One region of the Kitasatospora sp. NPDC096204 genome, then DNA from elsewhere that is predicted to be linked to it. Evidence: predicted binding sites of a transcription regulator. Region 1 holds the regulator's gene; the other holds the start of a gene.
The links. The regulator HspR, encoded in region 1, represses chaperone genes until heat shock. The targets are predictions, from matches to a motif close to TTGAGNNNNNNNNNCTCAA.
Positions count from the first base shown of each region.

Region 1 (15,808 bases):
GCGGTCAGCCCGCGCTCGGTCAGCGACCGCCTCGGCGCCGAACTGCGCAGCGAGGCCACCCGGCTGCTGGTCCGCGCGGAGAACCTCCCGGGCGCCCTGGACGGCCTCACCCGGGCCTACGACGCGATGCCCCGCCCGACCGACCGGGCCGGCGCCGCCGTGCACGTCGAGGGGCACGTCCACATCCGCCAGCGGATCTCCCAGCTGGTCTCCGACTGCCGATCCGAGGTGCTCACCGCGCAGCCCGGCCACCGGCCCGCCGACACCCTCCAGGTCGCCCTCCTCCAGGACGTCCAACTGCTGCAGCGCGGCTGCTCGTTGCGCACCATCTACCAGCCGGTCGCGTTCGCCGACCCGCCCGCGCTCGCCTACGCCGAGGAGGTCACCCGGCACGGCTCGCTCATCCGCGTGCTCGACGAGCCCTTCCAGCGGCTGATCGTCTTCGACCGCTCCGTCGCCGTGATCTCCGCCAACGACGACAACAGCACCGCCGCCTTCATCACCGACCCGGCCACCATCACCTACCTGGTCGGCGGCTTCGAACGCGACTGGGCCCGCGCCGACACCGCCGAGGCCGCTTTTGCCCAGGCACCCGCCCGCACCATCCCCGACCGGGTCGGCCGGCTGCTCGCCCGCGGCCTCACCCAGCGGGCCGTCGCCACCCGGCTGGGCCTGAGCGAGCGCACCGTCGCCGCCCACATCTCCCGGCTGCGCGACCGCTACGGCGCGCAGACCCTCTTCCAGCTCGGCTGGCTGATGCGAGGCGCCCGCGATGACCGATGAACCGGGCCCGGCCGAGCGGGCCCTCTACCTCGCCGCCGTCCGGGGCGGCGGCCGACTGCGCCCGGAGGACCTCGCCCCCGCCGACCGCCCGGCCCTGGCCGCGCTCGTCGCCCGCGGCCTGCTCACCCCCACCGCCACCGGCTGGACCGCCGCCGGCCCGCGCGCCCTCGGCGACCGGATCGGCGTCGAACTGCGCACCCGCGCCCTGCGGCTGCTGCGGCACGCCGAGCGGCTCCCGGCCACCCTCGGCCCGCTGGCCCGCGCCTACGACGAGGCCCGCCACCCGGTCGGGGCGCCGTCCGTGGGCCCCTCGGCCGGGTGTCCGGGGGCCGGCGTCGTCGTCGACACCGCCGAGGTCCGCGGCCGGATCAGCGAGCTCATCTCGGAGTGCCGCGAGGAGGTGCTGGCCGCCCAGCCGGGGCTGCGTCCGCTCGAAGGGCTCCGGATGGCCCTCTCCCAGGACCTCTCGCTGCTCCGCCGCGGCTGCGCGCTGCGCACCGTCTACCAGTCGGTCACCCTCGCCGACCCCGCCGTGCGGAGCCAGGTGGCCCTGCGCACCGAGCAAGGCGCCCAGGTCCGGATCCTCGCCGAACCGTACGAGCGGGTGCTGGTCTTCGACCGGGTGGTGGCCGTCATCCCCGCCGCCGAGGACCGCAGCCGGGCCGTCTTCCTCACCGACCCCACCACCGTCGCCTACCTGGTGGCCCAGTTCGAACGCGACTGGGCCCGCGCCACCCCCGCCGACAGCCGCCTCGATCCGCCGCCCGTCACCACCGTCCGGATCGGCCGGCTGCTCGCCCGCGGCCTCACCCAGCGGGCCGTCGCCACCCGGCTGGGGGTCAGCGAGCGCACCGTCGCCGCCCACATCTCCCGGCTGCGCGACCGCTACGGCGCCCGTACCCTCTTCCACCTGGGCTGGCAGCTGCGGGGCGAGCACCGTGACTGACACCCCCGCCGGCGCGCTCCGCGCCGCCCACCCGCCGGAGGGCCTCGCCCGGGCCCACGACGCGGCGCCGGCCACGGAGGCGGGCCCGCGGAACCGGGTCCTCGGCGCCGGCTCCGGCTCCGGCCGGACGCCGGTCCTCGACCGCGCCGTCGCCGTGATCCCGGCGACCCCGGAGGACGGGGTCGCCGCCATGGTGGAGGATCCGGCGGCGGGCGGGTACCCGGTGGGCGTCCTCGAGCGGCGCCGGCGGCAGGCCCGGGTCGTGGACCGGGCCGCGCTGTTCGGCGGTGCGACGGTGCCCGCCGCCCACGAGGAGGTCGGACGGCCGCGTGCCCGGGGGCTCACGCGGCGGGCGATCGCCGTCCGGACGGGGCCGGGCGGACGCACCGTCGCCGGTCACCTCGCCCGGCCGCGTGAGCCGTACGACGCGGAGGCGCTGTTCCTACCGGACCGGCGGATGCGGGGAGCCCGGACGGGCCGTGACGGCCGCTCAGCCGGTGGCGGCGCCGGTCGGCCAGTAGCCGGGGACCGGGGGCTGCTGCCGGGGGACGTTGAACTGCTCGCCGGGGGCGGTCCAGAAGCCCTCGCGCAGGGAGAGCGCCATGCCCGCCCAGTCGAGCGCGGTCTCGACCGTGTGGTTGAGGGCCTCCTGCGACCAGGTGTCGTCGAAGACCAGCGGCAGGACGGGGGCGACCTGCTCGATGGTGGCGATCAGCGGGTTGTGGGTGATGGCCTCGTCGACCAGGAGGACGATCGGCTTGCGCAGCGCCGACGCCCAGCCGAGCTCCAGGCTCACGCCGGCCGAGAGGGGGGCCCCGACGTAGGCGAACACGAGGTCGGCGGACTGGAGGGCGCGGAAGTCGGAGGGGACGCGGGGCTCCGGCGCGCGGCCGGAGATGGTCCAGGCGTCGCTGTGGTGCGCGCTGTACACGGCGGCACCGCTGCGCAGCAGGGTGGTACGGAGCGTCGTCAGCCGCGTCCGGCTGGCGAGCGTCACCACACTGTCGGCCGGACCGGTCAGTCGCATCAGGGGGGCGGCCAGGAACACACGTGCACGCCGACCCTCAGGGGCCTGGCTGTCGTGGTGACGCAGGTAGGGCTCGGTCATGTCGACTCCGGGGAAAGGCCGACCGGGTGGTGATGTGGTGCCGGCGGGCGCTGAGGACAGTGGCTTTTGAGTCTGCGAGCGGAAGAGATCCGGCAGATATTTGACGGTACAGCGGCAAGTTCGCTATCTGTGCTGGACCATTGGGAGCGAACTGATCGTCTATCAGCGCGCGCGGCCGCGTCCAGCGTCCCGCCCTGTCATCTGGATGCCTGGCAGAGAGATGACGCTCCGGCCGGGGGGAGTGGGGATGGCACTCTCGCGGAAGGTGCGGCATCATGTGGACGCCAGTGCTATTGATTCGGTCCTAGGTGTTCGAGAGTTTGGAGGGTGGGTCCGTGTCTCTGCGTCGACTCGTCTGCAAGGCTGCGCTTCCGATCCTCATCGGCATGGCGGTTCTGACCGGAGTCTCCTTCGCGTCCGACGGTGGGCACGCGGCTGTGAGCACCAGTGCGCTGACGGCTGTTGCCGACGACCTGCACTGGGGCTGAAATCCGGCCTTACGGCTCGATCGGGACGGGGCGGGCGTGAAGGCTGAGCCTTTCGCGCCGGGTGGGGCGGGATTCGGCGGCCGCCCTCAGCCCAGTTCCGGTCTCGTCGACCGGCCGAGCGCGTAGCCCAGCTGGAAGAGGGAGTCGACGTGGTACTCCTCCCTCAGTTCCGCGATGTGGCGCGCCAGGGTGCGCTCACTGATGCCCAGCCGTCGTGCGATGACCCGGTGGTTCGTCCCGGCGAGCATCAGGTCGATGATCGTCTGGCGCAGTCTGGAGACCACTTGTTGGGGGACGGAACGGTCCCCGTCGAATTCCAGGGCCCGGTTCCAGCTCCGCTCGAAGACCTCCTCGATGAGGAAGCTGACGATGGCCGGATCGTGGATGAACGCGGCCAGGTCGTCGTCCACCACCGGGATCACGGCCAGCTTGCGGTCCACGATGATCAGCCGGGCGTACGGCTCGTCCAGGGTGCGGAACTGCCACCCTTCCTCGGTCAGCTTCGCGACGTAGTCCCTGGTCGCCTGGTGGTAGCGGGTGCTCGCGTTGTAAATGGTGCGCATCGACGCGCCGTGGCGGAGAATCTCCAGGTCGCGCGCCAGGAAAGACGTCAGCATTTCCGCCGGGCGGGGTCCGCCGGGCTGCATGGACAGGCCTTCCGTGACTCCCGCGGCGGCCGACTGCTGAAGTCTCTGATTTATCCGCGCTTTCCCGTGGATGTATTCGATGGCCCCACCCGTCGTGTCGGGGGCGTGAAATGCCTCGGCGAGTTCGCTGAGGTCGCCGGGCAGCGATACCGCTCTGGAGAGCAGATCGAGGGCCTGACGCTGCCAGGTGGAACTCAGACTGCCGGCGAGTTGGGCCGGATCGACCGCGAGCAAAGCGCCCGGTTCGTCGCTGTCGGGTATGAGCAGTCCGAGTTTCAACAATTCATCGAGGGCCGGGACACTGGTGACCGGACACGCGCTCCGGGAGAGACGGCCGTTCTCGTTGACGGCCTGCAGGTAGAGCTTTCGGGCGTCCTCGGACAGGACGCGCGATCCGCCGAATGCAGCCCCCGCGTGCTCTCGCCCACTCATCTCGGCTCCTAGTGTTGACCGGGAAGTAGTCAACGCGACTGTCGTCTTCTGTGGCAAGAATCCTAGGTGGCGCTGACCGGGTGCCTTGCCGCCCGCAGATCGACCGTGCCGGCCCGATAGAGCACTCTCTCACCAACACCGAGCCGCCGGCACCCCCCGAGAGGAGGGACCGGCGGCCGGTGGATCCGTCAGGTCAGCGCTTGGGACGCCAGACGACGAGCGCGCTGGACTGCGGGGTGGGGGGCTGGTACGGGACGAGGTCGCGGCGGTAGGACGCGTGGACGGCGGCCTCGCGCTGCTGGAGGGCGGTGGCGGCGCCTTCCAGCGAGTCGACCAGCTCCGCGACGCGGGACCGGAGGGCGGTGACCTGGTTCTCCAGCTCGATGATCCGCTTGATCCCCGCCAGGTTGATGCCCTCGTCCTGGGAGAGCCGCTGGACCTCGCGCAGCTGCTGGATGTCGCGCGCGGAGTAGCGGCGGCCCCGGCCGGCGGTGCGGTCGGGGCAGACCAGACCGAGGCGGTCGTACTGGCGCAGGGTCTGCGGGTGCAGGCCGGACAGTTCGGCGGCCACGGAGATGACGTACACCGGGGTGTCCTCGGTGAGCACGTACGTCGGCGGGGCCGCGGCGGCCCGGCGGGTGCGGCGGGCGCCGGCGCCGGGCAGGCCCTCGCCGAGGCCGGAGCCGATCGGGGTGTCGGGGTCGATCGGGTTCATCGGGGACATCTGGTCGTCACGCTCCCTTCGCCGCCCTGAACAGGTCGGCTCGCGGATCGTCGGAGGCGGTGGCCTCGCGGTACTGCTCCAGGGCGCTCAGCGCGTCGCCGGTGACGTGCTGCGGCACCACGACCTCGACGGTGACGAGGAGGTCGCCGCGGGTGCCGTCCTTGCGGGTGGCGCCCTTGCCGCGGGCGCGCATGGTGAGGCCGTTGGCGCTGCCCGGGGGCAGCTTGAGCTTCACGGCCGGGCCGTTCAGCGTGGGCACCTCGATGGTGGCGCCGAGCGCCGCCTCGGGGAAGGCGACCGGGACGGTGACGGTGAGGTTGTCGCCCTTGCGGCCGAACACCGGGTGCGGGTCGACGTGCACGGTGACGTAGAGGTCGCCGGGCTGCCCGCCGCGCTCGCCCTGGGCACCCTTGCCCTTGAGCCGGATGCGCTGGTCGGCCTGGACGCCGGCCGGGATCCGGACCTGCATGGTGCGGGCCGAGCTGGCGCGGCCGCTGCCGTGGCAGTCGGGGCACGGGTCGTCGACGATCATGCCCCGGCCGCGGCAGTCCTTGCACGGCTCGGAGAGCGCGAAGGCGCCCTGGCCGCGGCTGACGGTGCCCGCGCCGACGCAGGTCGGACAGACCCGCGGGGTGGTGCCGGCCTTGGCCCCGGTGCCGTTGCAGCCGCGGCAGGGGGCCTGGCTGGTCATCCGCAGCGGGACGGTCGCGCCGTCCACCGCCTCCTCGAAGGAGAGCGTCACCTCGGTCTCGACGTCGGCGCCGCGCCGGGGCTGGGCCTGGCGGGTGCCGCCGCGGTTGAAGAGGCCGCCGAAGACGTCCCCGAGGCCGCCGCCACCGCCACCGCCGCCGCCCTGGCTGCCGCTGAAGAGGTCGCCGAAGTCGAAGCTGTAACTGCCCGTGCCGCCGGGGCCGCCGGCCCGGAAGCCGCCGTTGGCGAAGAGGCTGCGGGCCTCGTCGTACTCCTTGCGGCGCTTCTCGTCGGAGAGGACGTCGTACGCCTCGGAGATGTCCTTGAACCGCTCCTCGGACTTGGCGTCACCCTTGTTGGCGTCGGGGTGGAACTCGCGCGCGAGCTTGCGGTAGGTCTTCTTGATCTCGGTGGCGGTGGCGTCCTTGGGCACGCCGAGGACCTTGTAGTAGTCCTTCTCGACAAAGTCCTTGCCACTCATGCGTCCACCTCGCTGCGCTCGGCAGCCGCTGAGCCGTTCACGCGCCTCTCGATCGTTCGCTCGCTCACGGCTTCCGCCACCTCCCGAGTTCCATCGTCACAGAGCTGTCAACAGCCGCTGGGTGCACGACCGTTGACAGAGCGCTGCGGAGCCGGCCGCCGTACTGGCCGGCGTACGACTCCGCAGCGCACTGGTTGTCAGCTGTCACAGGTTGTCAGCTGTCCGAGCCACCGTCGGACTTGTCCTTGTCGGTGGACTTCTCCTCGGCGCCCGAGGACGCCTGGCTGCCGGGCTGGGGCTCGGCGACGGCCACCATCGCCGGGCGGATGATCCGCTCGCCGATGCGGTAGCCGGGCTGGAGGACCTGGACGCAGGTGTCCTCGGTGACGTCCGAGGAGTAGCTGTGCATCAGTGCCTCGTGCATGGTCGGGTCGAAGGGCTCGCCCTCCTTGCCGAACTGCTGCAGGCCCAGCTTGGCGACGACCGTCTCCAGCGACTCGGCGACGGACTTGAAGCCGCCCGTGACCTCGCCGTGCTCGCGGGCGCGGCCGATGTCGTCCAGGACCGGGATCAGCGACTCCAGGATGTTGGAGACGGCGATCTCGCGGACGGTCAGCCGGTCGCGCTCGACCCGCTTGCGGTAGTTCTGGTACTCGGCCTGGAGGCGCTGGAGGTCACCGGTGCGCTCGGCGAGCTCCCGCTTGGCGGCGGCGAGCTCCTCCGAACCGGAGCCCTCCGAGCCGGCCGCGGCGGCCTCCTCGGCAGCCTTGATCACGGCCTCTTCGGCGGCGGAGTCGTCGCCGGGCTTGCCGCCCTGCGGCTTGTCCGTCATGCCGCACCGCCCTTGGGCTTCTCGTCGTCCACGATCTCGGCGTCGACGACGTCGTCGTCCTTGGCCTGGGCGGAGTCACCGGAGGCGGCGGCACCGGCGGGGGCGTCGGCGTTGGCGTACAGCGCCTGGCCGAGCTTCTGCGCGGTGGTGGAGACCTTCTCCGAGGCCTCGCGGATCTTCGCGATGTCCTCGCCCTTCAGGGCCTCCTTGAGCTCGCCGATGGCGGTCTCGACCTCGGTCTTGACGTCGCCCGGCAGCTTGTCGGCGTTGTCGGCGATGAACTTCTCGGTCGAGTAGACGAGCTGCTCGGCGGAGTTGCGCGTCTCGACGGCCTCGCGGCGCTTGTGGTCGTCCTCGGCGTACTGCTCGGCCTCGCGGCGCATGCGGTCGACCTCGTCCTTCGGCAGCGAGGAGCCGCCGGTGACGGTCATCTTCTGCTCCTTGCCGGTGCCGAGGTCCTTGGCACCGACGTGCATGATGCCGTTGGCGTCGATGTCGAAGGTGACCTCGATCTGCGGCAGGCCGCGCGGCGCCGGCGGCAGGCCGGTCAGCTCGAACATGCCGAGCTTCTTGTTGTACGCGGCGATCTCGCGCTCGCCCTGGTAGACCTGGATCTGCACGGACGGCTGGTTGTCCTCGGCCGTGGTGAAGATCTCGGAGCGCTTGGTCGGGATCGTGGTGTTGCGCTCGATCAGCTTGGTCATGATGCCGCCCTTGGTCTCGATGCCGAGGGACAGCGGGGTGACGTCGAGCAGCAGGACGTCCTTGACCTCGCCCTTCAGGACACCGGCCTGGAGCGCGGCGCCGATGGCGACGACCTCGTCCGGGTTGACGCCCTTGTTGGCGTCCTGGCCGCCGGTCAGCTCCTTGACGAGCTCGGCGACGGCCGGCATGCGGGTCGAGCCACCGACCAGGACGACGTGGTCGATCTCGGAGAGCGAGATGCCGGCGTCCTTGATCACGTTGTGGAACGGGACCTTGCAGCGCTCCAGCAGGTCCGCGGTCAGCTGCTGGAACTGGGCGCGGGTGAGCTTCTCGTCCAGGTGCAGCGGGCCCTCGGCGGAGGCCGTGATGTACGGCAGGTTGATCGAGGTCTCGGAGGACGAGGACAGCTCGATCTTCGCCTTCTCGGCGGCCTCGCGCAGACGCTGGAGGGCCATCTTGTCCTTGGACAGGTCGACGCCGTGGCCGGCCTGGAAGACCTTGACCAGGTGGTCGACGACGCGCTGGTCCCAGTCGTCACCACCGAGGTGGTTGTCACCGTTGGTGGCCTTCACCTCGACGACCCCGTCGCCGATCTCCAGCAGGGAGACGTCGAAGGTGCCGCCGCCGAGGTCGAAGACCAGGATGGTCTGGTCGTCCTTGTCGAGGCCGTACGCGAGGGCGGCCGCGGTCGGCTCGTTGACGATGCGCAGGACGTTCAGGCCCGCGATCTCGCCGGCCTCCTTGGTGGCCTGGCGCTCGGAGTCGTTGAAGTACGCCGGGACGGTGATGACGGCGTCGGTGACGGTCTCGCCCAGGTACGCCTCGGCGTCGCGCTTCAGCTTCTGCAGCACGAAGGCCGAGATCTGCTGGGGGTTGAAGTCCTTGCCGTCGATGTTGATCTTCCACCCGGTGCCCATGTGGCGCTTCACCGAGCGGATGGTGCGGTCGACGTTGGTGACCGCCTGGCGCTTGGCCACCTCGCCGACCAGGACCTCGCCGTTCTTCGCGAAGGCGACGACGGACGGCGTGGTCCGCGCACCCTCGGCGTTCGTGATGACGGTGGGCTCGCCACCCTCCAGAACGCTGACGACCGAGTTCGTCGTACCGAGGTCGATGCCGACCGCGCGTGCCATCGTAAATACCTCCACGGAAGAGTTGAGCTTTACGGGCTCAAGGATGCACGACTCGATGGGCGGCGTCAACAGGCATGAGTGCGAGTCGCTCAACTTTGCTGAGCCGGGACCTCGGTCGGGGGCCCGGAAGTCCGGGGTGCGCCCCGCCACGCCGTGGCGGGGGTGCGCCCACGTGACTGCCGCCATAGCTTGGGAATCTTCTGGAGAACTGTTGCCCACCGGTAATGTCCGGGCCGTCGGCCCGGCAAGTTACCGACCAGTACACTCAGTTCCAAAGACCTGAGAACCGCAGAGCCTGCTCAACCGCAAAGCCGCAGGAGACGGAGAGCCGATGCAGCTAGCAGCGATCGTCATCTCGCTGGTCACATTCGTGATCGGCACCGCGCTCGCCGCCCGTGCGGCGCTGTACATCTACAGGGTGGTCCGCACCGGTGCGGACGACTCCACCCGCTTCGGGCAGCCCGCCCAGCGGGTGAAGACCGTGGCGACCGAGTTCGTCGGCCACACCAGGATGAACCGCTGGGGGGTCGTCGGCGTCGCCCACTGGTTCGTCGCGGTCGGCTTCTTCAGCCTGGTGCTGACCATCGTCAACGCCTTCGGCCAGCTCTTCGACGCCGACTTCGCGCTGCCGATCATCGGCCACTGGATGATCTGGCAGCTCTTCGTCGAGCTGATCGGCACCCTGACCACGCTGGGCATCCTGGTCCTGATCGTGATCCGGCTGATGAGCCTGCCGTCCAGGTCCGGCCGCAAGTCCCGGTTCGCCGGCTCGATCGCCTGGCAGGCCTTCTACGTCGAGTACACGATCCTCGGCATCGGCCTCTGCATCCTGATGCTGCGCGGCCTGGAGGGCGCCCTCAACGGCGTCGACTCGTACGGGCCGGAGCACCTGGTCTCGTACCCGCTGGTCTCCGCGCTGAGCGGCCTGTCGCACGGCACGCTGGAGAACCTGATCTACCTGTTCGCGATGCTGAAGATCTGCATCTCGTTCGCGTGGGCGACCACCATCGGCCTCAACCCCTCGATGGGCGTGGCCTGGCACCGCTTCCTCGGCTTCTTCAACATCTACTTTAAGCGCGAGGAGGACGGCGGCACCGCGCTCGGCGCCCTCCGTCCGATGACCAGCAACGGTCAGCCGATCGACTTCGAGGACCCGGCCGACGACGCCGTCTTCGGCGTCTCCCAGGTCGAGCACTTCTCCTGGAAGGGCATCCTCGACTTCTCCACCTGCACCGAGTGCGGTCGCTGCCAGTCGCAGTGCCCGGCCTGGAACACCGGCAAGCCGCTCTCGCCGAAGCTGCTGATCATGAGCCTGCGCGAGCACGCCTACGGCAAGGCGCCGTACCTGCTGGCCGGCGGCGGCAAGGACATGGAGGGGGAGGAGAAGGCCACCTCCGAGCAGCTCAAGGACGTCCCGGCGGCCGCCCTGGCCGAGGCCGAGCGCCCGCTGATCGGCACCGCCGAGGAGAACGGCGTCATCGACCCGGACGTGCTGTGGTCCTGCACCACCTGCGGCGCCTGCGTCGAGCAGTGCCCGGTGGACATCGAGCACATCGACCACATCGTCGACATGCGCCGGTACCAGGTGATGATCGAGTCCTCGTTCCCGACCGAGGCCGGGACGATGCTCAAGAACCTGGAGAACAAGGGCAACCCGTGGGGCATGGCCACCAAGGCCCGCCTGGACTGGGTCAAGGAGCTCAAGAAGGAGACCGGCATCGAGGTGCCGGTGATCGGCGAGGACATCGACCCCGCCGAGGTCGAGTACCTCTACTGGGTCGGCTGCGCCGGCGCCCTGGAGGACCGCGCCAAGAAGACCACCAAGGCCTTCGCCGAGCTGCTGCACACCGCGGGCGTGAAGTTCGCGATCCTCGGCAAGGAGGAGTCCTGCACCGGTGACTCCGCCCGCCGCCTGGGCAACGAGTTCCTGTTCCAGATGCTCGGCGCGCAGAACGTGGAGACGCTGAACGCGGCCCTGGAGGACGCCCCGGTCAAGCGGATCGTGGCGACCTGCCCGCACTGCTTCAACACGATCGCCAACGAGTACCCGCAGCTGGGCGGCCACTTCGAGGTCATCCACCACACCCAGCTGCTGCAGCACCTGATCGACGAGGGCAAGCTCGTCCCGGTCAACCCGGTCGAGGGCCTGATCACCTACCACGACCCCTGCTACCTGGGCCGCCACAACAAGGTCTACAGCCCGCCGCGCGAGATCATGGACAAGGTCCCCGGTCTGCGCCAGCAGGAGATGCACCGGCACAAGGAGCGCGGCTTCTGCTGCGGCGCCGGCGGTGCCCGGATGTGGATGGAGGAGCGCATCGGCAAGCGGATCAACACCGAGCGCGTGGACGAGGCGCTGTCGCTCAACCCGGACATCGTCTCCACCGCCTGCCCGTTCTGCCTGGTGATGCTCTCCGACTCGGTCAACGGCAAGAAGAACGAGGGCGCGGCCAAGGAGCACCTGAAGGTGGTCGACGTGGCCCAGCTGCTGCTCGACTCGGTGAAGGCCCAACCGCCGGCCGGGAGCGAGGAGCAGCCCGCGACGGTGGACGCGTAACAGCCGCCGCACAGCCCGCTGTTCGACAGTTCTGCTACAACTGCCCGGCCCGGTGGACGCCGTGAACGCGCCCGCCGGGCCGGGCTTTCGGTTGGCGCGGACGGCCCGCGCGGGTACGGCGGGAGTACGGCGGGTGACGGCAATCGCACAGGCGCCGGACGGGCATTCGGTCGGAAGCAAATACAGTAGGCCCGGACCGGCTTCGTGCCGGTCCGCCCGCTCCGGACGGAAGCCCCGGACGGGTGGCGACCCGCGCCGGCCGGACGGCCGGGTCCAGACCGACGACGAGGTGCCGGCCCACCGGGCCGGGCCGCAGAGACCACAAGGGGAACAGCGCAGACCATGACCGAGGCGATCATGCTGGTCGGTGGTAAGGGCACGCGACTGCGTCCGCTGACCACCCACACCCCCAAGCCGATGCTGCCGGTGGCAGGCGTCCCGTTCATCGCGCACCAGTTGGCCCGCGCGGCCGCCGCCGGCGTCACCCGCGTCGTGCTGGCCACCTCGTACCTGGCCGAGGTGTTCGAGGACCACTTCCAGGACGGCACCCCGTACGGCATCGAGCTGGTCTACCTGACCGAGCGCGAGCCGCTGGGCACCGGCGGCGCCATCCGCAACGCCGCCTCCGGCCTGACCTGCGGCCCGGACGAGCCGGTCCTGGTCTTCAACGGCGACATCCTCTCCGGCGTCGACATCGCCGCCCTGCGCGACGGCCACGTGGCCGCCGGGGCCGACGTCACCCTGCACCTGACCCGGGTCGAGGACCCGCGCGCCTTCGGCCTCGTCCCCACCGACGAGGACGGGCGGGTGCTGGAGTTCCTGGAGAAGCCGGAGACCCCGGAACAGATCGTCACCGACCAGATCAACGCCGGCTGCTACGTCTTCACCCGGTCCGTGATCGACCGCATCCCGGCCGGCCGCGAGGTGTCCGTCGAGCGCGAGACCTTCCCCGAGCTGCTGGCCACCGGCGCGCTGCTGCGCGGCGTCGTCGACACCTCGTACTGGCTCGACCTGGGCACCCCGGCGGCCTTCGTCCGCGGCTCGGCCGACCTGGTGCTCGGCAAGGTCGACTCCCCGGCCGTCCCCGGCCCGACCGGCGACGCCCTGTTGCTGCCCGGCGCCACCGTCCACCCGGGCGCGGTGCTCAGCGGCGGCACCGTGGTCGCCGAGGACGCGGTGGTCGAGGCCGGCGCGATCGTCGAGGGCAGCGTGATCCTGCCGGGCGCGGTCATCGGCCCGGACACCCTGGTCAAGGACTCGATCGTGGGCGCCTTCGCCACCGTCGGCGACCGCTCGGCGCTCGACGGCGCGGTGATCGGCGACGGCGCGATCGTGGAGTCGGACAACGAGCTGCCGAACGGCATCCGGATCGCCTGCGGCACCCTGCTGCCGGTCGGCGCCGTCCGCACCTCGGCCGGCCCGGGCGGCTGCCCGGCCGGCACCAGCGCGGCCGCGGCGGTGCACGGGCCGTCGGTCGGCGCGCAGCGGTAGCGCCCGCGGGGGCCGGGCCGTTCGCGGGGTTTCCGGTCCCGTTCGTCTCAGCCTCGCTGCAAACCGGCCCCGGCTCCGTCCGGGGCCGACGCGGGCCGGGCCGGGCGGGTACCTTCGGACCGTGGCTGGTAATCGATACGACAGCGGTCAGGGCGCGAACCGTCCGCACGGTGGGTGGTCTGCCCCTCCGCCGCCGCCCGGGGGGCACGGGGCGACGGACGGGCCGGAGTACTTCACGGCCCCGCACCCGGCGGCGCCCGGCGGGCCGGGCGGCGCGCCCGGCGGTCCCGGCGCGCCCACCGGCGGGCCGGGGCACCCGGCGGGGGACGGGTACGACCCGTACGCGGCGGACCGGCCCGGCAGCACCAGGGCCTTCCCGGTCGGCGACCCGTACGCGGGCGGCGGCCCGTACGCTCAGCAGCCGCCCCACCAGGGGCACCCGGGCCAGGAGCACGGCTACTACGACGACGGTCACGGGCAGCAGCCGCCGTACGGGCCCGCGCAGGGCTACGGCTCCGACCAGGGCTACGGGCCGGACGCGGGCTACGGGCCCGACGGGGGTTACGGGCCCGACGCGGGCTACGGACCCGACGGGGGTTACGACCGGCAGCAGCCGTACGGCCAGGACAACGTCGCCGTCTACCGGGCCGGCGGCCAGTCCGCCCCGCACGTCGCCGGGCCCCGGCCGCACTGGCGTGAGCTGTTCACCGGCCTGTTCCGCAGCCCGACCGCGATCTTCGACCGCACCCGCGACCACCAGGTCTGGCTGCCCGCCCTCACCGTCTCGCTGCTGTACGGCGCGCTCGCGGTGCTCGGCATAGGGCTGACCCACGACGACATCGTCAACTCGACCTTCACCGTGGCGCTGACCGGCATCCTCGCCGCCGCCGTCTGCTTCACCGTGGCCGGGGCGCTCTTCGGCGGGGTCACCTACGCGCTGGCCCGCCAGCTGGGCGGCGACGGCCCGTGGAAGGCGACCGTCGGCCTGGCCGCGCTGATCGGCTGGCTCACCGACGCGCCCCGGCTGCTGCTGGACCTGGTGCTGCCCTCCGGCAGCGTCGTCGTCCAGGTCGTCGGCTGGGCCACCTGGGCGCTCTGCGCCTACCTGCTGACCAGCATGGTCCGGCGGCTGCACGACCTGCCCTGGGGCAAGGCCGCGGCCGCCTCGGCGGTGCAGCTGGTCGCGCTGCTGGTGCTGATCAAGCTGCCGACGCTGGGCTGAGGCCCCCGACGGGCGAAGGGCAGAATGGGGGCGGGCGGCGGCCGAACGCCGGGCCCGCCCCACCCTCGTCGTCCTACCTCACCGGAGCCAGGCCATGACCCTCCCCACCACCCACGTCAGCTTCCCGGCCGGGGCGGTGACCGGCGAGTCCCCGGTGCTCGCGGTGCACCCGCTGGCCGACGGGCGGTACGCCGTCGTCACCGAGGCGACCCCGTTCCACCCGCTCGACCACACCTGGCCCGACCAGCCGGCCGACCTCGGCACCCTGACCGTGGACGGCACCGAACTGGCCGTGGTCGACTGCCTGACCGGCGCCGTCGGCCCGGAGGGCGGGGAGCTGCTGGTCGGCGCCGACATCCCGGTCCGGCGCGGCGACGAGGAGTGGTCCTGGCTGGTCCTCCACGTCCTGGACACCGACCCCGGCGACATCGTCGGCCGCACTGCCGCGCTCGCCGTCGACACCGATCGCCGGGGCGCCCTCAGCGCCTCGCACAGCGGCTGCCACCTGCTCGCCCTCGCCCTGAACGCCGCGCTCGCCCCGCGCTGGCGCAAGGACCCGGGCCGCTCGGACGCCTTCGGCCACCCGGACTTCGACAGCCTCGCCATGGCGAGCTCGGTGATGGACACCGCGGCCAGCACCGACACCTACCGGCTCGGCAAGTCGCTGAAGAAGAAGGGCTTCACGGTGGACGCCACCGAGGAGTTCCCGGCCCTCGCCGACGCCCTGCCGGCCCTCACCGAGGCCGTCAACGCCCGGCTGGCCGCCTGGGTCGCCGCCGACGCCCCGGTCCGCATCGAGGTGCCCGGCCCCGAGCTCACCGCCCGCCGCCAGTGGCACTGCGAGCTGCCCGAGGGCGGCGCGCAGATCTTCTGCGGCGGCACCCACCTGCACCACCTCGGCGAGCTGGCCGAGCTGCGCACCGAGCTGCGGCTGTCCGAGGACGGCACCGAGCTGGTCGCCGTCACCAGCCCCAAGCGGGCCTGAGAACGCCGCGGGCGGCCACCCCTCGTCCGTCCTCGGATGGGGGTGGCCGCCCGTCGTGCGTGCGCTCCGTCGGCCCTGCGGGTCTCGCCGGCCCTGCGGGCCCTGCGGTCAGACCTTCGTCTGGTGGAAGTTCAGGTACGAGCGGGACGGCGTCGGGCCGCGCTGGCCCTGGTAGCGCGAGCCGTAGCGCTCGGAGCCGTACGGGTGCTCCGAGGGCGAGGAGAGCCGGAAGAGGCACAGCTGCCCGATCTTCATCCCCGGGTACAGCTTGATCGGCAGCGTCGCGACGTTCGACAGCTCCAGGGTCACGTGGCCACTGAAGCCGGGGTCGATGAAGCCGGCCGTGGAGTGGGTGAGCAGGCCCAGCCGGCCCAGGCTCGACTTGCCCTCCAGCCGGGACGCGACGTCGTCCGGCAGCGTGATGACCTCGTACGTGGAGGCCAGCACGAACTCGCCGGGGTGCAGGATGAACGCCTCGTCGCCCTCCGGCTCGACCAGCCGGGTCAGGTCCGGCTGCTCCTCCGAGGGGTCGATGTGCGGGTACTTGTGGTTCTCGAACACGCGGAAGAAGCGGTCGAGGCGCA
Region 1 covers NZ_JBIWFT010000057.1:11,715-27,522, forward strand. Annotated here, with positions in the region: gene ACIQ87_RS37420 (LuxR C-terminal-related transcriptional regulator) at 1-783, shown strand, start outside; gene ACIQ87_RS37425 (LuxR C-terminal-related transcriptional regulator) at 773-1,729, shown strand; gene ACIQ87_RS37430 (hypothetical protein) at 2,220-2,837, opposite strand; gene ACIQ87_RS37435 (hypothetical protein) at 3,412-4,404, opposite strand; gene ACIQ87_RS37440 (heat shock protein transcriptional repressor HspR) at 4,598-5,128, opposite strand; gene dnaJ (molecular chaperone DnaJ) at 5,136-6,299, opposite strand; gene grpE (nucleotide exchange factor GrpE) at 6,514-7,131, opposite strand; gene dnaK (molecular chaperone DnaK) at 7,128-8,969, opposite strand; gene ACIQ87_RS37460 (heterodisulfide reductase-related iron-sulfur binding cluster) at 9,301-11,526, shown strand; partial or broken gene ACIQ87_RS37465 (sugar phosphate nucleotidyltransferase) at 11,869-12,942, shown strand; gene ACIQ87_RS37470 (Yip1 family protein) at 13,139-14,239, shown strand; gene ACIQ87_RS37475 (metal-dependent hydrolase) at 14,334-15,224, shown strand; gene dcd (dCTP deaminase) at 15,333-15,808, opposite strand, start outside.

Region 2 (15,808 bases), on a different contig from region 1:
CTGCGCGGCCCGCGCTCCGGCGGCCGCGAGCTGGTCTCCGAGGAGGCCGAGAACGGGACCGAGGCCGTGGCCAAGGCCTGAGCCGCCCGCCACTGATCGTCACCGAGCCCCCGGCCGCCACGGCCGGGGGCTCGGACGCTTTCCGGGCCCCGCGTGCCGAGGCCCCGCGTTCCCTGCCTCCGCGTTCCAGGCCCCGCGTTTCAGGCCCCCGTGCCCGCCCCGAGCGTTCCCGGGTCGGCCAGGACGGCCCGGACGACCCGCGCCGCCGCGCCCAGCAACGGGCCCCGCCGGCCCAGCCGGGAGACCGTCAGCCGGTCCCCGGACCAGGGCCGCACCGCCACCCGGGCGGTCAGTTCAGCCCGCATCGCGGGCAGCAGCCAGGGCGCCAGCCGGGCGTAGCCGCCGCCCAGCACCACCTCGGCCGGGTCCAGCAGGTTGACCGCGCCGGCGGCCGCGGTGCCGAGCGCCGCACCGGCCCCGGCCAGCGCCGCGAGGGCGGCCGTGTCCCCGGTCCCGGCGCGGTCGGCGAGCAGCGTCACCCAGTCGCCCCGGGCTCCGGTCAGGCCGGCCGCCCGCAGCACCGCCGCCTCGCCCGCGTACTGCTCCAGGCAGCCGTGCGCCCCGCAGGCGCAGGGGGGTCCGTCCGGGTGGACCGGCACGTGGCCGAACTCGCCGGCGTAGCCGCCGGCCCCGCGCAGCAGCCGGCCGCCGACCACGATCGCCGCACCGACCCCGGCCTCCGCGGAGACGTACAGGAAGTCCTCCGGGCCCTCGCCCAGCCAGCGCTCGGCCAGTCCGCCGAGGTTGGCCTCGTTGTCCGCCTCGATCGGCAGCTCGGCCAGGCCGTCCCCGACCGGGCCCGCCCCGGCCGCCCGCAGCGCCGGGCGCAGCGCGGCGGCCAGCGGGACGTCCTGCCAGCCGAGGTTGGCGGCCCGCCGGAGCACCCCGCCGGAGCCGCCGACCAGCCCGGGCACGGCCAGGGTGAGTCCGGCCGGGCGCAGCCCCGACGCGGCGACGGCCTCGTGCAGCAGGTGGGCGAGCTCGGCCATCACGACGGCGGGCTCGCGGCCGTGGTTGGAGACCTCCCGGCGCCGCCAGGCGCGGACCTCCCCGCGCAGGTCGACCACGCAGGCGCCCAGGTGCCGCACCCCGATCTCGGCCCCGAGTCCGCCGGGCCCGGCCGGGTTGAGGCCGAGCGCGGTGCCGGGGCGGCCGACCTTGCCGCTGGGCGCGGCGGGACCCTCCTCGACCACCAGGCCGGCGGCGATCAGCTGTTCGGCGAGGGAGGAGACGGCGGCTCTGGTCAGCCCCGTCCCGGCGGCCACCTCGGCGCGCGAGCGCGGTCCGCTCGCGATCGTCCCGAGCACCAGCGCCAGGTTGGCCCGGCGCATCCCCTGCTGGCTGGCGGGCGCGGTCCGAACGGGGTCCGGCTCCTGCACAAGGCTCACCTCGCCCCTCTACGGCACGTCCCGTGGCATCTCGGGTGCAGCGTAACCGGGTTCCGGGGGCACCGTCGCCGGCGCCGGGACGGGCTGGACGGCGGCTGTCCGGGCGGACGGGGCGAAGACCCACCGCCGCATCGCCCAGTAGCGGAACACCATCGCCACGACGGTGCCGACGACCATGCCGCTGAGGAAGTCCGCGACCTCCTGCCCGACCGGGTCGACGTACGGCTCGCGCAGGTCCAGGAGGTACCGGGAGACCGCCAGCGGTACGTCGTTGACGACGATCGCCACCGCGCTGACCAGGACGAACATCAGCGCCTCGCGCTGTCTGCCGGCGGCCCGGAAGGCCCAGCGGCGGTTCAGCACGTACGAGACGACGGTGCCGATCACGGTCGCGACGGTCAGCGCGACCACCGGCTTGTGCTGCAGCACGGTGAGCTTGAGCTCGAAGTCGACCACCGTGGTGAGCACGAAGCAGCCGCTTCCGACCAGCAGGAACTTCACCAGCCGGCGGTGCCGCACCAGGACGGGGCGCAGCCGGTCGGGCACCCGGGCCAGAACGCGCTGCGTGGGTGACGGCATCTCCGCAGTCTCGCACGCGGGGATGCCGTCGGCCCGTCAGACCGCCGCGGTCCGCCCGGGCCGGCGCCGGGTGCCCGGGCCGCCGCCGCGGCGGCGGCCCGGGCTCCCGGTCAGGCGGCCACCAGCACCGCGGCCCCGGCCGGCTCCAGCGCCAGCTCCAGCACCTCCCGCACGTCCGCCACCGGGTGGACGGCGAGCCGCTCCAGCACCTCGGCCGGGACGTCGTCCAGGTCGGCCTCGTTGCGCCTGGGGATGATCACCGTGGTGATCCCGGCCCGGTCGGCGGCCAGCAGCTTCTGCTTCAGCCCGCCGATCGGCAGCACCCGCCCGGTCAGCGACACCTCGCCGGTCATCGCCACGTCGGTGCGCACCTTGCGGCCGGAGAGCAGCGAGGCCAGCGCCGTGGTCATGGTGATGCCGGCGCTCGGCCCGTCCTTGGGGATGGCCCCGGCCGGGATGTGCAGGTGCACGCCGCGGTCACGCAGCGAGGTGACCGGCAGCTCCAGTTCGGCGCCGCGCGAGCGCAGGTAGGAGAGCGCGATGTGCGCGGACTCCTTCATCACGTCGCCCAGCTGCCCGGTGAGGGTCAGCCCGGTGCCGCCGGTCTCGGCGTCGGCCAGCGAGGCCTCGATGTAGAGGACGTCGCCGCCGGCGCCCGTCACCGCGAGGCCGGTGGCCACGCCGGGGACGGCGGTGCGGCGCTCGGCCGACTCCTGGGCGGACTCCGGCACGTGGTGCGGCCGGCCGATCAGGGCGCGCAGGTCCTGCGCGCCGACGGAGGCGGGCAGCTCGCGCTCGCCCAGCTCGGCCTGCGCGGCGATCTTGCGCAGCACCCGGGCGATCGAGCGCTCCAGGTTCCGGACGCCCGCCTCCCGGGTGTACTCCCCGGCGAGCCCGCGCAGCGCCGACTCGTCCACGGTGACCTGCTCGCCGCCCAGGCCGGCCCGCTCCAGCTGGCGCGGGAGCAGGTGGTCCCGGGCGATGACGACCTTCTCGTCCTCGGTGTAGCCGTCCAGCCGGACCAGCTCCATCCGGTCGAGCAGCGGCTCGGGGATGGCCTCCAGCACGTTGGCGGTGGCGAGGAAGACGACGTCGGAGAGGTCGAGCTCGACCTCCAGGTAGTGGTCCCTGAAGGTGTGGTTCTGCGCCGGGTCCAGCACCTCCAGCAGGGCGGCCGCCGGGTCTCCCCGGTAGTCGGAGCCGACCTTGTCGATCTCGTCCAGCAGGACGACCGGGTTCATCGAGCCGGCCTCCTTGATCGCCCGCACCAGCCGGCCGGCCTGGGCGCCGACGTAGGTGCGCCGGTGGCCGCGGATCTCCGCCTCGTCCCGGACGCCGCCGAGCGCGACCCGGACGAAGGAGCGGCCCATGGCGCGGGCCACCGACTCGCCGAGCGAGGTCTTGCCGACGCCGGGCGGGCCGACCAGGGCCAGCACCGCGCCTCCCCGGCGGCCGCCGACCAGCCCGAGCCCCTGGTCGGCCCGGCGCTTGCGGACGGCCAGGTACTCGACGATCCGGTCCTTCACGTCGGCCAGGCCGGCGTGGTCGGCGTCCAGCACCGCGCGGGCGCCGGCGATGTCGTACGCGTCCTCGGTGCGCTCGTTCCAGGGCAGCTCCAGGACGGTGTCCAGCCAGGTGCGGATCCAGGAGCCCTCGGGCGACTGGTCGGAGGCGCGCTCCAGCTTGTCGACCTCCTTGAGCGCGGCCTCGCGGACCTTCTCCGGGAGGCCGGCGGCCTCGACCCGGGAGCGGTAGTCGCCGTCCTCGTCGGCGGCCTCGCCGTTCAGCTCGGCCAGCTCCTTGCGGACGGCCTCCAGCTGGCGGCGGAGCAGGAACTCCTTCTGCTGCTTGGCCACGCCCTCCTCGACGTCCTTGCGGATGGTGTCGTTGACCTCCTCCTCGGCGAGGTGGTCGCGCAGCAGGGTGAGCGCGTACTCCAGACGGGCGAGCTGGTCGGCCTCCAGCAGCACCTTGAGCTTCTGCTCGGCGGTGGCGAAGGGCGCGTAGCCGATGTTGTCGGCGAGCTCGCCGACGCCCTCGATCCGGTCGACCCGGTCGACGATCTGCCAGGCGCCGCGCTTGCGCAGCCACTGGGTGGACAGCGCCTTGTACTCCCTGACCAGCTCGGCGGCCCGGCCGGTCACCGGGGTGCCCACCGAGGACTCCCGGAACGGCGTGGTCTCCACCCAGAGGGCGGCGCCGGGGCCGGTGGTGCCGACCCCGATCCGGAGCCGGCGCACGGCGCGCACCAGCGCGGCCGACTGCAACAGGGTGTTGGGGCCGTCGGCCAGCCGGCCGACCTGCTCCACGGTGGCCAGCGTGCCGACCGCCGCGTACGAGCCGTCCACCCGCGGGACCAGCAGGACCTGCGGCTTGCCGGCGCCGGTGGCGGCGGCCCTGGCGGCCTCGACCGCGGCGCGCACCTCGGTGTCCTTCAGGTCCAGCGGGACCACCATGCCCGGCAGGACGACCTCGTCGTCGAGCGGCAGCACGGGCAGGGTGAGCGGTGTGGACGTCGATGCCATGATCTCTCCCCAGTCAGCGAACTTGAGTCGACCTGACTAAGGCCTGACGGCCGCCGGATGTTCCCGGCACTCTGTTCGCCATGAGCGAACGGGGATCGGTGCGGAAAGCCCTTCCCACGACCGCGTCAAAAGGACCCCAAGGACTCCTGGGGAAGTCCTGACAGACGAGCGTCCGAGCCTGGGCGAACCCCGACCGGGCGACGGTGTCAACGCACCGCCCGCACCCGCGCCGGCGCACCGCCGGAGGCCGTCGCGGCGACCGGCCGCGGCCTGGGCGGGCGCCGCTCGACCCGGCGCAGCCAGCGCCACAGCGCGACCCCGGTCAGCACCGCGGCCGGGTGCCCCACCCCGGTGATCACGTCCCGGTCGGAGGCGATCTGCTCGGCGATCATCAGCCCGGCACCGCCCAGCGCCAGCAGCCGCCCGCGCCAGGAGAGCAGCCCGGCGACCGCGCCCAGACAGGCGAGCACGCCGTAGCTGACCCCGATGTCCAGGTAGTCCATCACCTCGGGAGCCATCCGCCCGGCCTCCACCGCGGTGATCACCACACCCTGGGAGAGCAGCGTCGCGGCGACATGCCCGGCCGCGAACACCGCCGCCGCCCTGGCCGGGCCGACCCTGCGCTCCAGCGGCGCGAGGGTGAGGGCGAATCCCCACAGGTACGGCATCCACACCTCGCCGGCCACCCAGAATCCGCTCAGCACAAGAGCGCGCAAAGGGTGCTGGAGCAGGTTGTGCCCGTCCGAACTGGAGGCTTCCTGCAGACGCTGGACGAGTTCCGGATCGGCGAGCCTCGCGAAGGTCGTGGTGACTCCCACGACGGCGAGGTATCCGATGGTGAAGGGCGTTCCCCGGGGCGTCGGCACCCGTTCCAGCAGCCATTCCACGACGCCGGCGCGCAGCCCGAGGCGGAGCATTCCGTACGGCGCCCCCGCGGCCCCGAACCCCTCGGCGCCCCGCCCGAGTCCCGCCATGCCGCCTCCGCTCCACGCCGCAGCCACCGACTCCTCGTCAGGTGCCCAACGTACCGGCGCGCGCCGCGGATTCCGCCCGGTCGGGTCTTGTCGCGGCCACGGTACGTCGAGGTTCTGGGAGGCACCTGGGAAAAGCCCGTGAAGACCGTCGTCGCGGCGGACCGCCGGATTCCCGGCATTGGTCCAGACCTTCTCCCCCACAACGCGGCAACAGGGCCTCTGACCGGCGCCTTGGCGTCAACTGGACTGCATACGTACCGTTACGCAGAGAAAATTCGCCGGGTAAGGTATCGGCCCGTGCCCACTCGTGCAGTGGGTCCGAGGGCGGCCCGAGAGCCGGCCCACGGGCCGGAAACGTCCGGTCCACCTGCCGGGAAGCATCCGCTGTCCGTACGCTGCGAAGTGCGCGGGAGAAGTGGGCGGCCGACCATCCGTCCCCGTCTCCCGATCGCGCGGCGGGACGGCGGACCCGGCACAGTCCACGACGGAACAAGACTACGAGCGGAGCCCCGCCATCCCCACAGGTGGCCGGCCCGCAGCCCTGGGGGCGGTGGCGTGACCGTGACAGAAATCCAGCAGGACAACCAGCACACCGGTGGCACTGTGAGCAGCCAGCGCAGAGTGCTGGTGGTGGAGGACGAGCCCACGATCGCCGAGTCGATCGCCGCCCGGCTGGGCGCCGAGGGCTTCAAGGTCGCCGTGGCCCACGACGGCCCCGGCGCGGTCGACGGCTTCCACACCTGGCAGCCGGACCTGGTCGTCCTCGACATCATGCTGCCCGGCTTCGACGGCCTGGAGGTGTGCCGCCGGATCCAGGCCCAGCGCCCGGTGCCGGTGCTGATGCTGACCGCCCGCGACGACGAGACGGACCTGCTGGTCGGTCTCGGCGTGGGCGCCGACGACTACATGACCAAGCCGTTCTCGATGCGCGAGCTGGCCGCCCGCGTCAACGTCCTGCTGCGCCGCGTGGAGCGCGCCCAGCAGGCCGCCCGCACGCCCGCGCTGGGCAGCCTGCGGTTCGGCGAGCTGGAGATCGACCACGTGCAGCGCCGGGTCCGGCTGGCCTCGGGCGACGTCCACCTGACGCCGACCGAGTTCGACCTGCTCGCCTGCCTGGCCGCCCAGCCGCGCGCCGTGCTCACCCGCGAGCAGCTGCTGGCCGAGGTCTGGGACTGGACCGACGCATCCGGCACCCGCACCGTCGACAGTCACGTCAAGGCGCTGCGCCGGAAGATCGGCGCCAGCTGGATCCGCACCGTCCACGGCGTCGGCTACGCGCTGGAGGCCCCGCTCTCCTAGCGTTCGCCTCACGGGCGACGGGCCACCGGGGGGCCCGTGTCCGGACGACGCCGTGCCACCACGCGGGGGACAACGCGGGACCACAGGGGACAATGACCTTTCCACAGCAACGCAACGGGGATTCCGACGGCACGCGGCAGCAGAACCTGGCCGCCCGCGCCGCCCGCCGGGTCTGGGCCGACATCCGGCCGCTCGACCCGGTCCGCTCGATCAAGGGCAAACTCGCCCTGCTCGTGATCGTCTCCGTGTTCCTGGCCACCGGGATGGTGGTCGTGGCGATCCGGTCCGAGACCCAGATCCGGATCATCGTGGTCTTCTCCATGATCGCCTCGCTGCTCTTCATGCAGTTCCTCGCGCACGGGCTGACCGCCCCCCTGCGCGAGATGACGGCCGCCGCCCGCGCGATGGCCTCCGGCGACTACAGCCGCCGGGTCGAGGCGGGCTCGCGCGACGAGATCGGCGAGCTGGCGGCCGCCTTCAACGCCATGGCCTCCGACCTCCAAGCCGCCGACCGGCACCGCCGCGAGCTGGTCGCCAACGTCTCGCACGAGCTGCGCACGCCGATCGCCGCGCTGCGCGCCGTCCTGGAGAACGTGGTGGACGGCGTCGTCCAGCCCAATCCGGCCACCCTGGAGGCTGCGCTGGAGCAGACCGAGCGGCTCGGCCGGCTGGTCACCCACCTGCTCGACCTCTCCAAGATCGACGACGGCGTGGTCGACCTGGACGCCCGCCCCTTCGAGGTGCGCGAGTTCCTGGACGGCGTGCTGCGCGGGGTCACCGTGGACGGCGCGACGGCCGGCGGCGCCTTCTCCCGGCGCGGGGACGTCCGGCTGGCCCTGGAGGTCAGCCCGACCGGCCTGACCGGCGTGGCGGACCCCGAACGGCTGCACCAGGTGGTCGCCAACCTGGTCGACAACGCCTGCAAGCACTCCCCGCCCGGCGGCACCGTGACGGTGCGGGCGAGACCGGAGGGCGAGCCGGGCGGCCTGCTGCTGGAGGTCGAGGACGAGGGCCCCGGCATCCCGCCGGCCGACCGCACCCGGGTCTTCGAGCGGTTCGGCCGCAGCGGCACCGCCACCGCCGCCGGACCGGGCGCGGACGGCGGCACCGGGCTGGGTCTGGCCATCGCCCGCTGGGCGGTGGACCTGCACGGCGGGCGGATCGCGGTGGCCGAGTCCCCGCGCGGCTGCCGGATCGAGGTCCGGCTGCCCGGGCAGCGCCAAGGTGACGGTCGGGACATTTGTCACAGATCCGACACAGACGCATACGAAGATCGTTAACGGATTCGACCGAGTTTTTGTCCGGTTTGGTCCGGGTATAGGCCCTGTTCGGCGCCGATCGCTTCCCCTCAGATGCGGCTTCCTAACGCACTTTTTCAGCCAAAGTGCAGGTCAACACTGTGATCTGGGCGACGCCTGGGCCCCGGGGACTGCGCGATCACTGGTCAGGGGCGTAGCCTTAATCCCCGCTGTCCAAACATCCCAAAAGGAAGCGGAAGAGGGCGGTTGCCGCCGTGTCGCCACAGTCCCCTGAAACCCCCAACAGCTCGGCAAGTTCCACTGGCTTCGGCCCCAATGAGTGGCTCGTCGACGAGATCTACCAGCAGTACCTCCAGGACCCGAACTCGGTCGACCGAGCCTGGTGGGACTTTTTCGCCGACTACAAGCCCGGTACCGAGGTGACCCCAGTGACCCAGGCCGCGACCCAGGCCGGCCCCGCGCCGACCCCTGCCGCTGCCCCCGCGCCCGCCGCTGCTGCTCCGGCTGCGCCCGCCGCTGCTGCTGCTCCGGCCGCGCCCGCCGCCCCGGCTGCTCCGGCCGCCCCGGCTCCGCTCGCCGCCGCGCCCGCCGCGCCCCCGGCCCCCAAGGCCGCCGCCCCGGCGCCGGCCGCGCCCGCCGCCGCCACCACCGGGCCCGAGCTGATCCAGCTGCGCGGCCCGGCGAAGGCCGTCGCCACCAACATGGACGCCTCGCTGGAGGTGCCGACCGCGACCTCGGTCCGCGCCGTCCCGGCGAAGCTGTTGATCGACAACCGCATCGTCATCAACAACCACCTGCAGCGCGCCCGCGGCGGCAAGGTCTCCTTCACCCACCTGATCGGCTACGCCCTGGTCCAGGCCATCAAGGCCGCCCCGGGCATGAACCACAGCTACAAGGTGGAGGACGGCAAGGCCTTCCTGGTCAAGCCGGAGCACGTCAACCTCGGCCTGGCCATCGACCTGGTCAAGCCGAACGGCGACCGCCAGCTGGTCGTCGCGGCCATCAAGAAGGCCGAGACGCTCGACTTCTTCGGCTTCTGGCAGGCCTACGAGGACATCGTCCGCCGGGCCCGCGCCAACAAGCTGACCATGGACGACTTCACCGGCGTCACGGTCTCGCTGACCAACCCCGGCGGCATCGGCACCGTGCACTCCGTGCCGCGCCTGATGCAGAACCAGGGCACCATCGTCGGCGTCGGCGCCATGGAGTACCCGGCCGAGTTCCAGGGCTCCGCCCCGGAGACCCTGGCCCGCCTGGGCGTCTCCAAGATCATGACGCTGACCTCGACCTACGACCACCGCGTCATCCAGGGCGCGGCGTCCGGCGAGTTCCTGCGCGAGATCCACCGCCTGCTGCTCGGCGAGAACGGCTTCTACGACGAGATCTTCGAGTCGCTGCGGATCCCGTACGAGCCGGTCCGCTGGGCCACCGACGTCGCCACCACCCACGACGACGAGGTCAACAAGACCGCCCGCGTCATGGAGCTGATCCACTCCTACCGGGTCCGCGGCCACCTGATGGCCGACACCGACCCGCTGGAGTACAAGCAGCGCAAGCACCCCGACCTGGACGTCACCACCCACGGCCTCACCCTGTGGGACCTGGAGCGCGAGTTCGCGGTCGGCGGCTTCGGCGGCCAGAAGATGATGAAGCTCCGCGACATCCTCGGCCTGCTGCGCAACACGTACTGCCGCACCGTCGGCGTCGAGTACATGCACATCCAGGACCCGAAGCAGCGCCAGTGGCTGCAGGAGCGCCTGGAGAAGCCGTACACCAAGCCGGAGCGCGAGGAGCAGCTGCGGATCCTCCGCCGCCTGAACTCGGCCGAGGCCTTCGAGACCTTCCTGCAGACCAAGTACGTCGGGCAGAAGCGCTTCTCGCTGGAGGGCGGCGAGTCGCTCATCCCGCTGCTGGACGCCACCATCGACGCCGCCGCCGAGCACCGCCTCGACGAGGCCGTCATCGGCATGGCCCACCGCGGCCGCCTGAACGTGCTGGCCAACATCGTCGGCAAGCCGTACGGCAAGATCTTCGGCGAGTTCGAGGGCAACCTCGACCCGAAGTCGATGCACGGCTCCGGCGACGTCAAGTACCACCTCGGCTCCGAGGGCACCTTCACCGGCCTGGACGGCGAGACCATCAAGGTCTCGCTCGCCGCGAACCCCTCCCACCTGGAGGCCGTGGACCCGGTCGTCGAGGGCATCGCCCGCGCCAAGCAGGACATCCTGGACCAGGGCGGCACCACCTTCCCGGTGCTGCCGATCCAGATCCACGGTGACGCGGCCTTCGCCGGCCAGGGCGTCGTCGCGGAGACCCTGAACATGTCGCAGCTGCGCGGCTACCGCACCGGCGGCACCGTGCACATGGTGGTCAACAACCAGGTCGGCTTCACCGCCGCCCCGGCCAGCAGCCGCTCCTCGATGTACTCCACCGACGTGGCGCGCATGATCGAGGCGCCGATCTTCCACGTGAACGGCGACGACCCGGAGGCCGTGGTCCGCGTCGCGCGACTCGCCTTCGAGTTCCGTCAGGCGTTCCACAAGGACGTCGTGATCGACCTCATCTGCTACCGCCGCCGCGGTCACAACGAGGCCGACAACCCGTCGTTCACCCAGCCGCTGATGTACGACCTGATCGACAAGAAGCGCTCGGTGCGCAAGCTGTACACCGAGGGCCTGATCGGTCGCGGCGACATCACCATGGAAGAGGCGGAGCAGGCGCTCCAGGACTTCCAGGGCCAGCTGGAGAAGGTCTTCGCCGAGGTCCGCGACGCGGCCCAGGCGCCGGCCGCCACCACCGCCGGCAAGCCGGTCGCCGACTTCCCGGTCTCCATCCAGACCGGCATCTCCCAGGAGATGGTCAAGCGGATCGCCGCCTCGCAGGTCAACCTGCCGGACTGGCTGACCGTCCACCCGCGCCTGATGCCGCAGCTGCAGCGCCGCGCCGCCTCGGTCGAGGACAACACCATCGACTGGGCGATGGGCGAGACCCTCGCCATCGGCTCGCTGCTGATGGAGGGCCACCCGGTCCGCCTGGCCGGCCAGGACAGCCGCCGCGGCACCTTCGGCCAGCGGCACGCCGTCCTGATCGACCGCAAGACCGGCGAGGACTACACCCCGCTGCAGTACCTCACCGAGGACCAGGCCCGCTACACCGTCTACGACAGCCTGCTGTCGGAGTACGCGGCCATGGGCTTCGAGTACGGCTACTCGCTGACCCGCCCGAACGCGCTGGTCATGTGGGAGGCGCAGTTCGGCGACTTCGTCAACGGCGCGCAGACCGTGGTGGACGAGTACATCGCCTCCGCCGAGCAGAAGTGGGGCCAGCACTCCGGCGTCACCCTGCTGCTGCCGCACGGCTACGAGGGCCAGGGCCCGGACCACTCGTCCGCCCGCCCGGAGCGCTTCCTCCAGCTGTGCGCGCAGAACAACATGACGGTCGCCATGCCGACCCTGCCGTCGAACTACTTCCACCTGCTGCGCTGGCAGGCGCACAACCCGCACCACAAGCCGCTGGTCGTCTTCACCCCGAAGTCGATGCTGCGTCTGAAGGCCGCGGCGAGTGCGACCGAGGAGTTCCTGTCCGGCTCGTTCCGCCCGGTCATCGGCGACACCAAGGTCGACCCGGCGCAGGTCCGCAAGGTGGTCATCACCGCCGGCAAGTTCTACTACGACCTGGACGCGGCCCGCACCGAGCGCGGCGTCACCGACACCGCGATCGTCCGGGTCGAGCGGCTCTACCCGCTGCCGGTGGCCGAGCTCCAGGAGGAGCTGGCCCGCTACGGCGACGACGTCCAGTTCGTCTGGGCGCAGGAGGAGCCGGCCAACCAGGGCGCCTGGCCGTTCATCGCGATGAACCTGGTCGACCACCTGCAGGTCGTCATCGGCCGCAGCGGCGGCGACGCCCGTCTGCGCCGCGTCGCCCGCACCGCGGCCTCGTCCCCGGCGGTCGGCTCGGCCAAGCGGCACGCCGCCGAGCAGCAGGCCCTGGTCGAGGAGGTCTTCGCGCTCTGACGCGCTGAAGCCCGCACTCTCCACGCCCGCGGCCCCGTCCTCCCACCGGAGGGCGGGGCCGCGGGCGTTCCCGCGTACCCGTCAGGGGTCCGTGCGCGCCGACCTTTTGGTCCCAGCTCTGCAACCAAAGCGGAACCGCGGTGCGCGCGCTCCTGACGGGTCGGTAGGTTATGCCTCGCCGTCCGGCGGCCCGGTGCCCGTCCGCGCGCCCGACCGCCACGGCCGTACCGCCTCACCGCTCTCCCAGGGGGACCACCACATGACCGCCGACACGCCTCGGGACGCCGGAAAGCTCCCACCGGTCTTCCAGCCGCTCCTCCCGGACGACCCGCGGGAGGTCGGCGGCTACCGGCTGTTCGCCCGGCTGGGCGCCGGCGGCATGGGCCGGGTCTACCTGTCGTACACCCCGGGCGGGCGCCCGGTCGCGCTCAAGGTGGTGCGCCCGGAGTTCGCCGAGGACGGCGAGTTCCGCCGCCGCTTCGCCCAGGAGGTCAGCAACGCCCAGCGCATCCACGGGCTCTACACCGCGCAGGTGATCGACTCCGGCGGCCTGGACGGCGACGCCCCCTGGCTGGTCACCGCGTACGTCCCCGGTCCGTCCCTCCAGCAGGTGGTGCGCGAGAACGGCGCGCTCCCGGTGCGCACCGTGCTGCTGCTGATGGGCGGCATCGCCGAGGCCCTCCAGGCGATCCACAGCGTCGAGGTGGTCCACCGCGACCTCAAGCCCGCCAACGTGCTGGTCGCCGGGGACGGCCCCCGGGTGATCGACTTCGGCATCGCCCGGGCCGCCGACGCCACCGCGCTGACCGGCACCGGCTACCGGATCGGCTCCCCCGCCTTCATGTCCCCCGAGCAGGCCCAGGGCCGCCCGGTCACCCCGGCCACCGACGTCTTCGCGCTCGGCGCCCTGGCCGCGTACGTGGCCGGCGGCACCGCGCCGTTCGGCGACGGCCCGGACACCGCGGTGCTCTACCGGGTGGTGCACGAGGACGCGGACCTCACCGCCGTCCCGGCGGACCTGCGCGAGCTGATCCAGCGCTGCCTGGCGAAGTCCCCGGAGGACCGCCCCGCGCCCGCCGAGATCATCCAGGTCGCCCGCAACCACCCGGAGGTCGGCGGCCAGCTGCGGTTCGGCGACGACTGGCTGCCGCGCGAGGTCAACACCGAGATCACCCGCCGCTCGGACCTCCCGCAGCAACAGTTCCTTCTGGCACCCCCGACCCCGCCGCCGGCCGCGCCCGCCACCCCGCCGACCGCGCCGCCCGCGATGCCGGCCACTCCCCCGCCGCCGCCCGGCGCGCCGACCCACCCGGCCACCGCGGTGCACCCGCCGCAGCAGCCGCCGACGCCCCCGCACGGCTTCACGCCGCCGCCGGTCGGCTCGTACGGCGCCCCGCAGCCGCCCACCGAGTCGCCGACCGCGCCGGTGCTGCCCACCCCGCCGACCGTCCGGCTCCAGTCGGAGCCGCCGTCCTACGACACCCCGCCGCCCGGGCCGGCGCTCACCGCCGACCCGGCGCCCGCCGCGGCCCCGGAGCCCGGGCCCGGGCGCAAGGGCGGGGTGTCCTGGAAGGTGCTGCTCACCGTCGCCCTGGTGATGGCGGTCGGCGGCACCGCGGGCGGCGTGGTGCTGATGAAGAAGCTGGACGACGGCAAGGCGTCGGACGCCAGGCCGGCCCCGGCGGTCACCGTCACCCAGGGCCCGGATCCGACCAAGCCGGCCTCCTCCCCCAGCGCCTCCGCCTCCACCGACCCGGTGACGGCCTCGACCCCGAAGCCCGGCCAGAGCACCGTCTCGGCCCCGGCCCGGCCCACCGGCTACTCCCCGATGCTGGACAAGAAGTCGCTGGCGATCCCCAGCGCCGACTACTCCTCCGACGCCTACCGGATCGACCTGGACTCGGGCACCGTGGTGCCCCGCTCCACCGACCTCAAGTGGGGCTTCGGCGTCACCAACAACAGCAGCGGCAGCAAGGCCAACGCCTTCGCCAGCTACGGCGACAACAAGTCGGACTTCGCGGTGATCACCGAGCCGTCCGTCACCGCCGAGCAGTGCGCCGCCGCGATCGACTCCCGGCCGGACACCGACCTCTCGTACAACCGGGTCGCGCCCGGCCGGCTGCTCTGCGTCCGGGACCGGGTCACCCGCAACATCGCCATCGTGGCGATCGAGCAGGCGGACCCGACCTCCGGGGCCGCCAAGGTCACCGTCAGCACCTGGCGGGCGAGCTGACCCGACCAGGTCGCACGCCCTATCCTGACCAGGTCAATCCCCACCGGACCGGAGCGAACCGTGTACTTCACCGACCGAGGCATCGAGGAGCTGGAGAACCGGCGCGGCGAGGAGGAGGTCACCCTCGGGTGGCTGGCCGAGCAGCTGCGCACGTTCGTCGACCTCAACCCGGACTTCGAGGTCCCGGTCGAGCGGCTGGCCACCTGGCTGGCGCGGCTCGACGACGAGGACGACGAGTGACCCGGTGACGGCCGTCGTGAGGCCCGGGAGGCAGCCGCCTCCCGGGCCTCACGCGTGTTCGGGCACGGAGCTCCGCCGTCCCCGTAGGGGAAGCCTCGGGGACGGATCGGGGACGGATCGGGGTCGGGACGGGGGCCGGAGCGCTTGACTCTGCCAGCACGCGATATATCGTCTTTAAAAGAGAACGCGATACATCGCGATCGCCAACGGGAGGCGGCAGAGATGAGCCAGTGGACGGTCGAGGGCACCGAGAGGATCACCTTCGACGAGTCGGTGCGCGCGCTGCACGTGCGGACCATCGAGGGCACGGTGAACGTGGTGGCGGCCGACGGCCCGGCCCGTCTCGAGGTCACCGAGCTGGTCGGCGACCCGCTGCACGTGACCCTGGTGGACGGCGTCCTGACCGTCACGTACAAGGACATCAACAGCTGGGGCGAGTTCGGCGACTGGGTCAAGTCCGTCGGCTCGGTGCGGAACTTCTTCGGTTCCTTCAAGCGCAAGCGGATCGCCGGCGTCACCGTGACCGTCCCCGCCGGGGTCGAGGTCAAGGTCGGCACCGTGTCCGCCCACGCCACCGTCAGCGGCATCGACGGGCGGGTCTCGGTGCAGAGCGCCAACGGCGACACCACCCTCGCCGGGGTGACCGGCCGGATCGACGCGAGCACCGTCACCGGCGACGTCGACGCCCAGGCGGTCGGCGGCCAGCTCAAGGTCAACACCGTCTCCGGGCAGCTCACCGTGATCGCCGGCACCGCCGACCGGATCCAGGCCAACACCGTCACCGGCGCCGTCACCCTGGACCTCGACGTGGCCGGTGAGACCGACGTCAAGGTCAACACCGTCAGCGGCGAGGTCGTGGTCCGGATCCCCTCCGCGGCCGACGCCACCGTCGAGGCCGGCTCCACCAGCGGCGACGTCTCCAGCACCTTCGAACAGCTCCAGATGAGCAGCACCTGGGGCGCCAAGAAGATCTCCGGCCGACTCGGCGAGGGCCGCGGCAACCTCAACGTCACCACCGTCTCCGGCGCGGTCACCGTGCTGCGCCGCCCCGACTCCGAGGAGGAGGGCCCGGTGGTGGTCAAGGAACTCCCGGCCGGCCCCGGCACTCCGAACCTCACCAAGGAGGCCTGAGATGACCCCTGTGTTCGGCCACGGCCGGCTCCGCCTGTACCTGCTGAAGCTGCTGGACGAGGCCCCGCGACACGGCTACGAGGTGATCCGGCTGCTGGAGGAGCGCT
Region 2 covers NZ_JBIWFT010000003.1:196,831-212,638, forward strand. Annotated here, with positions in the region: gene ACIQ87_RS04305 (DUF3533 domain-containing protein) at 1-81, shown strand, start outside; gene ACIQ87_RS04310 (ROK family protein) at 201-1,391, opposite strand; gene ACIQ87_RS04315 (GtrA family protein) at 1,458-2,027, opposite strand; gene lon (endopeptidase La) at 2,138-4,552, opposite strand; gene ACIQ87_RS04325 (rhomboid-like protein) at 4,759-5,526, opposite strand; gene ACIQ87_RS04330 (response regulator transcription factor) at 6,088-6,825, shown strand; gene ACIQ87_RS04335 (sensor histidine kinase) at 6,918-8,105, shown strand; gene ACIQ87_RS04340 (multifunctional oxoglutarate decarboxylase/oxoglutarate dehydrogenase thiamine pyrophosphate-binding subunit/dihydrolipoyllysine-residue succinyltransferase subunit) at 8,339-12,097, shown strand; gene ACIQ87_RS04345 (serine/threonine-protein kinase) at 12,357-14,330, shown strand; gene ACIQ87_RS04350 (DUF6104 family protein) at 14,391-14,570, shown strand; gene ACIQ87_RS04355 (DUF4097 family beta strand repeat-containing protein) at 14,793-15,701, shown strand; gene ACIQ87_RS04360 (PadR family transcriptional regulator) at 15,703-15,808, shown strand, end outside.
Region 2: a site for HspR is predicted at 4,575-4,593, ahead of lon (endopeptidase La). Genes of this name have one in related genera too.